2 regions of the Paenibacillus sp. 276b genome follow, and region 2 is predicted to be linked to the other one. Evidence: riboswitches for the same ligand, from Rfam matches in the RefSeq annotation. Region 2 holds a riboswitch; the other holds the start of a gene.
The links. A riboswitch is a leader RNA that binds a small molecule or an ion and turns the genes downstream of it on or off. The one in region 2 is predicted to bind ZMP and ZTP.
Positions count from the first base shown of each region.

Region 1: it holds a riboswitch for ZMP and ZTP, as region 2 does, so the genes downstream of both, BLV50_RS05245 (bifunctional 5,10-methylenetetrahydrofolate dehydrogenase/5,10-methenyltetrahydrofolate cyclohydrolase) here and BLV50_RS16470 (TIGR01440 family protein) in region 2, are expected to answer to the same signal.

Region 1 covers NZ_FNRR01000001.1:1,217,723-1,221,137, forward strand. The annotation lists gene BLV50_RS05235 (undecaprenyl-diphosphate phosphatase) at 1-48, opposite strand, end outside; gene BLV50_RS05240 (DUF817 domain-containing protein) at 65-829, opposite strand; gene BLV50_RS05245 (bifunctional 5,10-methylenetetrahydrofolate dehydrogenase/5,10-methenyltetrahydrofolate cyclohydrolase) at 997-1,848, opposite strand; ZMP/ZTP riboswitch at 1,900-1,981, opposite strand; gene BLV50_RS05250 (stalk domain-containing protein) at 2,063-2,872, opposite strand; gene BLV50_RS05255 (MarR family transcriptional regulator) at 3,140-3,415, shown strand, end outside.
Region 2 covers NZ_FNRR01000003.1:76,398-79,812, forward strand. The annotation lists gene glyA (serine hydroxymethyltransferase) at 1-356, opposite strand, end outside; gene BLV50_RS16470 (TIGR01440 family protein) at 590-1,183, opposite strand; ZMP/ZTP riboswitch at 1,323-1,404, opposite strand; gene BLV50_RS16475 (low molecular weight protein arginine phosphatase) at 1,520-2,092, opposite strand; gene BLV50_RS16480 (manganese efflux pump MntP) at 2,217-2,777, opposite strand; gene BLV50_RS16485 (L-threonylcarbamoyladenylate synthase) at 2,950-3,415, opposite strand, start outside.

The DNA.
Region 1 (3,415 bases), on a different contig from region 2:
TACGATACCTAATAACACATATTTCAACCACAAAATAAAGTCTTCCATTGTATCCTCCTACTCATTATTTTCGATTAGCTTTGACATATTTCAGTTGGGCCACAATGATGACACTAATAATCACCAAAAGGAACCACGAACTTATCTTGCTAAAACTGACCAGTTGCCAGGAGTCATGCTGGTCAGGGTATTTCCAGCCGTTAAAAAATGTAGCTATATTTTCAGCAGTCCAGATGAAAAAACCTACGATGACAAAAGCGAGCGTTAACGGCATTCGATAGGTAGTTAATCGTACCCGATAGATAATCCATGTTTTACGAAAAACAATAAATACCAGAGCGGTCAACCACCAACGAAAATCGGGAATAAAATGATGTGTGAAAAAGTTGATATAGATGGCTCCTCCTAACAGAACCGAAGATGCAAACCCAGGCCAGCCTGTCATGTCCATACGCAATCTGCGCCATATTTGGCACATAAAGCTTGCTACACTTGCATACATAAATCCGCTATAAAGGGGAACGCCAAAGAGCTTGGTATAACCAGGCTCAGGGTATGACCAGGATCCCATCCACACCTTATACATCTCCAGTACCAATCCAATCACGTGAAATATACATATGACTTTGATTTCATCACGTGTTTCCAATCCGCTCCGGTACATAAGGTATTGTACTGCTAATAAAACAAGCAGAATGGCATCATAGCGATAAAGAAAGGGTATCTGAATTACGCTAGAAAGGGCCAACGTTCCAAAGATCGCCACAGGAAAAATGCAACTCATCGCCTGATGATAACCAAAATGCAGGAGCTGTACTAAAGGTTTCAAGTTATGTTTATCTCCTTCCTAAGCCTTGTTCATAATAATATAGATATGGTCCGTTTGTAAAAAGAGAAAAAAAGATCTATATATTTTCTTATTTTCAATTCGAGCTTATTCAAAGACAAAACAGGCCCCTCGTCAACTGGAGGGACCTTGTTTTTTGGCTAATTCAATTATGCATTTTCAGACAGCTTGTAGGCAGATTTAATCGTATGTTCAATGAGCGTCGCAATCGTTACAGGACCAACACCGCCCGGTACAGGTGTGATTGCTGAAGAAGGAACAAAGCAAGCTTCGTAGTCCACATCTCCGACGTTGCCTTTGTTATAACCTGCATCAATAACGACAGCACCTGGTTTAATCCAGTCTCCTTTAACAAAGAGCGGTTTGCCCACGGCTGCAATTATGATATCGCCAAGCTTCACGATTTCTTCCAGATTCACGGTTTTGGAGTGGCAAGTCGTCACCGTTGCATTCCGGTTGAGCAGCATGGCTGAGACAGGTTTGCCCAGAATTGGACTTCTTCCGATGACAACTGCATGTTTGCCCTCGATCTGAATATTGTAGAAATCCAAAATGCGCATAATAGCCTGTGGTGTACAGGAAGGGAATTCTGCGTCTCCAAAAGCATTAAGTGCAAAACCGAGAGTCGTAACACCGTCAACGTCTTTCTCGATACTAATGGCATCAAAAGCTGCTCTTTCATCGATATGATTCGGGACAGGGTGCTGAAGCAAAATACCGTGTACGGAAGGGTCATCATTTAGCTTGTTTATTTCTTGAATTAATTCATCCGTGGTGGTATCCGCAGAAAGAACGACCTTAATGGATTGCACGCCTAAGCGAGCACAAGCATTTCCTTTCATACGCACATAAGTCGCTGAAGAAGGATCATCTCCGACGAGAATTGTAGCGAGACAAGGCTGAATGCCTTTTTCCTTAAGAATGGCAACCTTCGAGGCCATGTCTTCCTTCATAAAATCTGCTACCGTTTGTCCATTCAAGATCAGTTTGTCAGTACTCATTTTCACATCGCCCTTTCAACATAAAAAAGAGGCAAGGAAATAAATATTCCTTACCTCTGCCCAGGCGTACGGCTTATTACAAAACCATATGCTCCCTCACGGTTCACCGTGTTCGCCAGTTACATATGATCGTTTAAATTGTTTAGATTGATAGTACTTGAAAAAGCAAAATTGTTCAATAGTTAATGGATTTCTCTTATAGAGAGAGATGATCTTAAGGATTAAGTATCTCGTCTATTAATGAAAATTCAACACGATCTACTTTCCAGCCCTTATTTGTATAGACGAGTGTGGCACTTCGGTAGAGTGTTTCCTTGTTACCGTAAACGGAACTAGAACCCGAGTATTGACTTAATCTAGCTGTATTACTGTCAGGGTAAGTCAGACCGGATTGGCTGATGATTTTGAATTTAAAGTCGTATTCCAGCCTATCCCGAATAATTTCGTTGATAAAACGATCTGTAAAATAGGCGCTAAAGTATGTCCGAATTTGCTTAATGGAAGACAGGTTTGTCGCTTCATTTAATTTATCAACGAAGATTTGCTGTTGTTTGGCCGTTATTCTCTTTGTATTGGGCACTTGCACTTTGGGTTTTGCCATCGTCACCTGTATTTGCGTGCCATCCAGAGTGATTGTTGCTTGGCTGGTTTGTTGATTCCATTGCACGTCAGCGCCTAAAGTTTGACTGATAAACCGCGCCGGGATATAGGTGGTGTTATCGTTTAATTCCGCAGGAACATCCAGAGAAACTGCCTCTTGGTTAACCAGTATCTTTTTAGAGTTAATGGTCAAAAGTATTGTCATTTCACCTTTGGTAATGGTGATATTTTTTAGTTCTTTATTCCAGTTAACTTCCGCTCCCAAGTTTTCGGACACTGCCCGTAACGGAATTAGAACACGATTATTTTGTAGCATGCCAGTATCCATTGTGATGTACTGGTTTGCAGCTTCCCCGGTAGCCGCAAAGCTCGGCAGGATGAGCAGAGTCGTTGTCAGCAAGGAAATAGTGATTTTTTTAAACATAGGCTCCTCCTCTAAGGATTAATTATTTAAATATGTAGACGTTATCAAAATAGAAAATGTTTCTGTATGTAAGATGCCATTCTCCAAGCAGTAAGGTAGCCTAGGGCTTAATTCTAATTTTTTACTTTTACCAGAGGAAATAGTTGATAACTGTTCTCACTCATGATATATTGTTAACAAGTAAACTATCTCGGATTAATTTCCTGAATTAGTTTAATCATTCAAGGTTTTTTTATTGTTTATAAGTAAATAAGGAGCGATTGAAGAATGGATTCAAACGATCGAACAAAACAGTTACTGTATGACCAATTTATCCGGTTTTTACATGTATATGAGAATCACAAGGATACGGAAATTGAACATTTTCTAAGTATCGCCCAGCGGGAAAGCATGGACAAAATCCCTCAGCATTTGACCGCGGTTCATATGATAGATTGCATTGGCAAGCATGAGCCTATTAACAACACAGGGATTGCTGAGGCGATGAATTTGTCCAAAGCAAGTATTACCAAGATCGGCAACAAACTGCTGGAGGAAGGATTC
Region 2 (3,415 bases):
TGCGCAAGGTTCATACCAAGCACAGTATCACCTGGTTTCAGAGCCGCAAGGTATACTGCCATGTTCGCTTGTGCACCGGAGTGAGGTTGAACATTCACATGTTCTGCTCCAAACAATTCTTTGGCACGATCACGCGCGATATCTTCTACGATATCCACATGCTCACAACCACCGTAGTAACGTTTGCCTGGATATCCTTCAGCGTACTTGTTAGTAAGTACAGATCCCATTGCCTCAATAACCGCTTCGCTTACGATGTTCTCGGACGCGATCAGCTCAATGTTGTTTTGTTGACGTTTCAGTTCAAGATTCATCGCTTCCAGTACTGCCGGGTCATTCTTGCGCAATTGTTCCATGATTAAATTCCTCCCAGTTATAAGTGAAGTTATAAAGCGAAACTACAGTGGTTACACTCCTGACTTCGATTGCATCACCATCTTCCGATCGCTGTTATCCCCAGATTTTTCTGAACTCCCTTATAATAAGGGGGAAATCCGGGGATAAAGGCGAACGCTTTGCTTCTTCAGATTGGTGTTGCACTCTCCGTTTTCGTGTAAAGTCTAATTTGGCTTTAAATAGGTTGAAGATATCAGTCACAAAATGTCGAATCTGGTTGCTCTTCCATACGATACACTGCACGCTCGCCGCCAATCAACTTCGGACGGGTCAGTGCTGTAGTTACTCGGGCATCACCGATGTAGCGGAGTGCTGTTCGGAAGGGTACTGCCACATGCCGCAAGTGCATGCCAATCATCGTCTCCCCAATATCCAGTCCCGCATGGGCCTGCACATGTTCAGCCAGGCAAGGATCGGTCAGCGAACGATACGCTGCGGATGCCATGGAACCGCCTGCTTTGGGCACGGGTACTGCACCAACCTCAGTCAATCCAAGACGTGTAAGCAATGAACGCTCCATAACCAGTGCCCGGTTCAGATGCTCACAGCATTGGAATACAACATCAAAACCGAACTCCTGCTGCACCTCGCGTATACCCGCAAGAAGCTGCTGCGCCACTTCAACCGCACCGCTTGTACCAATCCGTTTGCCTGCAACTTCACTTGTACTTGTACCGATCACCACGATCTGTCCAGGTCCAAGCTGTCCGGCAAGCGCCAGTTCACGCAGAATGGATGCAGTCTGTTCATGCAATCCGGGTTGTTCCGAATCTAACTCAATAGTCATCCTATCGCCTCCCGATAAAATCATGCCCGGCTTCCTCTTGGCTGCCCTTAATATTCTTGCATGGCATTTCAGGTACTATTATAGCGAATAATCAGATGAAAGACGAAAAAAAGAGCAGTCTGCGGGTAACGCAGAATTGCTCTTTTGCCCAGGCGACCGGCCGTTTGTTCCGGTGCTCCATCGTGGTTATGCCCACTTCGTCGCCAGTTACACCGGATCCCTGTTTTCCCATTCATCATAAAACAACCTGCGTTTAAAATCAACGGGTAATTTACATCCCGTGTACGTTTTTATATGGAAATCCATCGGTAGCTGGGAATGATTAAACAAATCCAATTACTCCAGCTTGTCCAAAAGTCTGTCGAGCGCAGTCCGAATCTCTGCCGCAGCGATGTTGTAATCGTCGCGACTGCCGCCAAACGGGTCCGAAATATCAAAGCTCGGTATGCGTTGTCTGATCTCGATCGCCCGCTCACGTTCAGATGCCAAAATCTCCTGACCTAGCGCACGTTTCATTTCCAATGTCGCAAACAGGCTGTCCAATTCCTGAAGGTCATTCAGGACTTGTTCGTCATTTTCCACATACTCTTTCAAAGTATACGTCTTGTGTATAGAGTCAGGAAAAACCTGCATAACATGCTGTTTATGACTGCGTGTCAACGTAAGGATCAGATCAGCCCAACCGACCAGGTTAGAGCTCAAGAGCGTCGAATGAGGGGGTCCCTCAACGTTGTGATCCCTTAATACGGCCTCCGCATGACGGGAAATCGGCATGCCCGTAGTTGCGGCTACACCCGCGGAACGAACGTCCACCTGAATGCCCCGCTCAGACGCCAGTTTACGTAAAAGTCCCTCCGCCATGGGGCTGCGACATGTATTCCCTGTACATACAAACAAAATATGTTTCATTGTGGTTAGCCTCCCCATTTTGCAAATGTTGTCGAATCATGTTTGAAACTCCATCTGAACCAATGAAACTCTTAATTATATATTGAAGACTGCACTAGGCTGTAATTATGGTTAACGTCGTTTTTTAAAATATAAACAAAAGTCCAAAAGCGAGCAAGATCGCTCCGCCGACCGCTTCTCCGTAATCCCCCATGTTCTGGCTCACACGCCGTCCCAACATCAGACCCATGACGGACATCGCTCCACCACAAACACCAAAAGCCAGTACTGTTAACACCAAGTCACTGCTGAACATGCCGAGCGAGACTCCAACGGAAAACGAATCCACACTGACACTCAGTGAGAACAGTATCACACCGAGCAAAGATCGATGATCCACCAGTTTGGTATCTCCCTCCCGGAAAGCGTTCAAGATCATATGGGCGCCGAGCAGGACCAGCAGACCGCCAGCTGCATACGTCGTAATGTCACCAAGTAAGGAACTGACATATTTGCCCGTATACATGCCGATGAGCGGCATGATGATGTGAAACAGGGCCGTTACGGTACTGATTCGCAATACGTCTCTCATACGAATGCCCTTCATGCCAATCCCGATGCCGAGTGAGAACGCGTCGAGTCCGAGAGCGACGGCCATAATCAAAATGGTTACCAACTGCCCTACATGGGCAGACACATCCCACATCCCCATACCCCCAAGTCACGTAAAGGTTCTTGTACACCTTATGCGGACAAGGACATAAACATAACCTGAGAAGACATTTTGCAATCCCAGCTCAAAAAAATGGATTTGCTAGTCGTAACTAGAGGACGGGTGCCAGAGGGAAATATTCTAGCGATATTATGGAAAAAGGGAGCTATCGGTTACCGACCTGAATGAGTCGGTGACCTGCCGCCTTGAGCAGCCGGTTCATGACGGCTGCTCCCAGTCCTTCGCGTGAGCAGGCTTCAGCCACAATATATGTGGCCCCCTGCTCATCGCAGCTGCGCAGCGCGGCGTACAGCCGGCGCGCTGCTTCCTCCAGCTCGCTGGCTTCGCCCAGCGAGAACACGGCATCGGCGCGGTACTGCTCCACGTGCTCGGCGAACGCCAGCACCGCGGTGCGCTCCCCGCGCTGCGCCGCCTCTGCGAGGGCGGCGCTGATCCAGGCCGCCACCGCTGCGGGCGGCCCCTCCACCACGCACAGCGCACCTGTGGGCGCGTAGTGCGTGTACTTCATGCCCGGCGAGCGCGGCGCCGGGCTGTCATCGCCACCGGGCCCCTCGGCGAGCAGCGCGGGGTCCGTGGCGACACGGGCGGCAACGGCGGACAGCTGTTCCGCC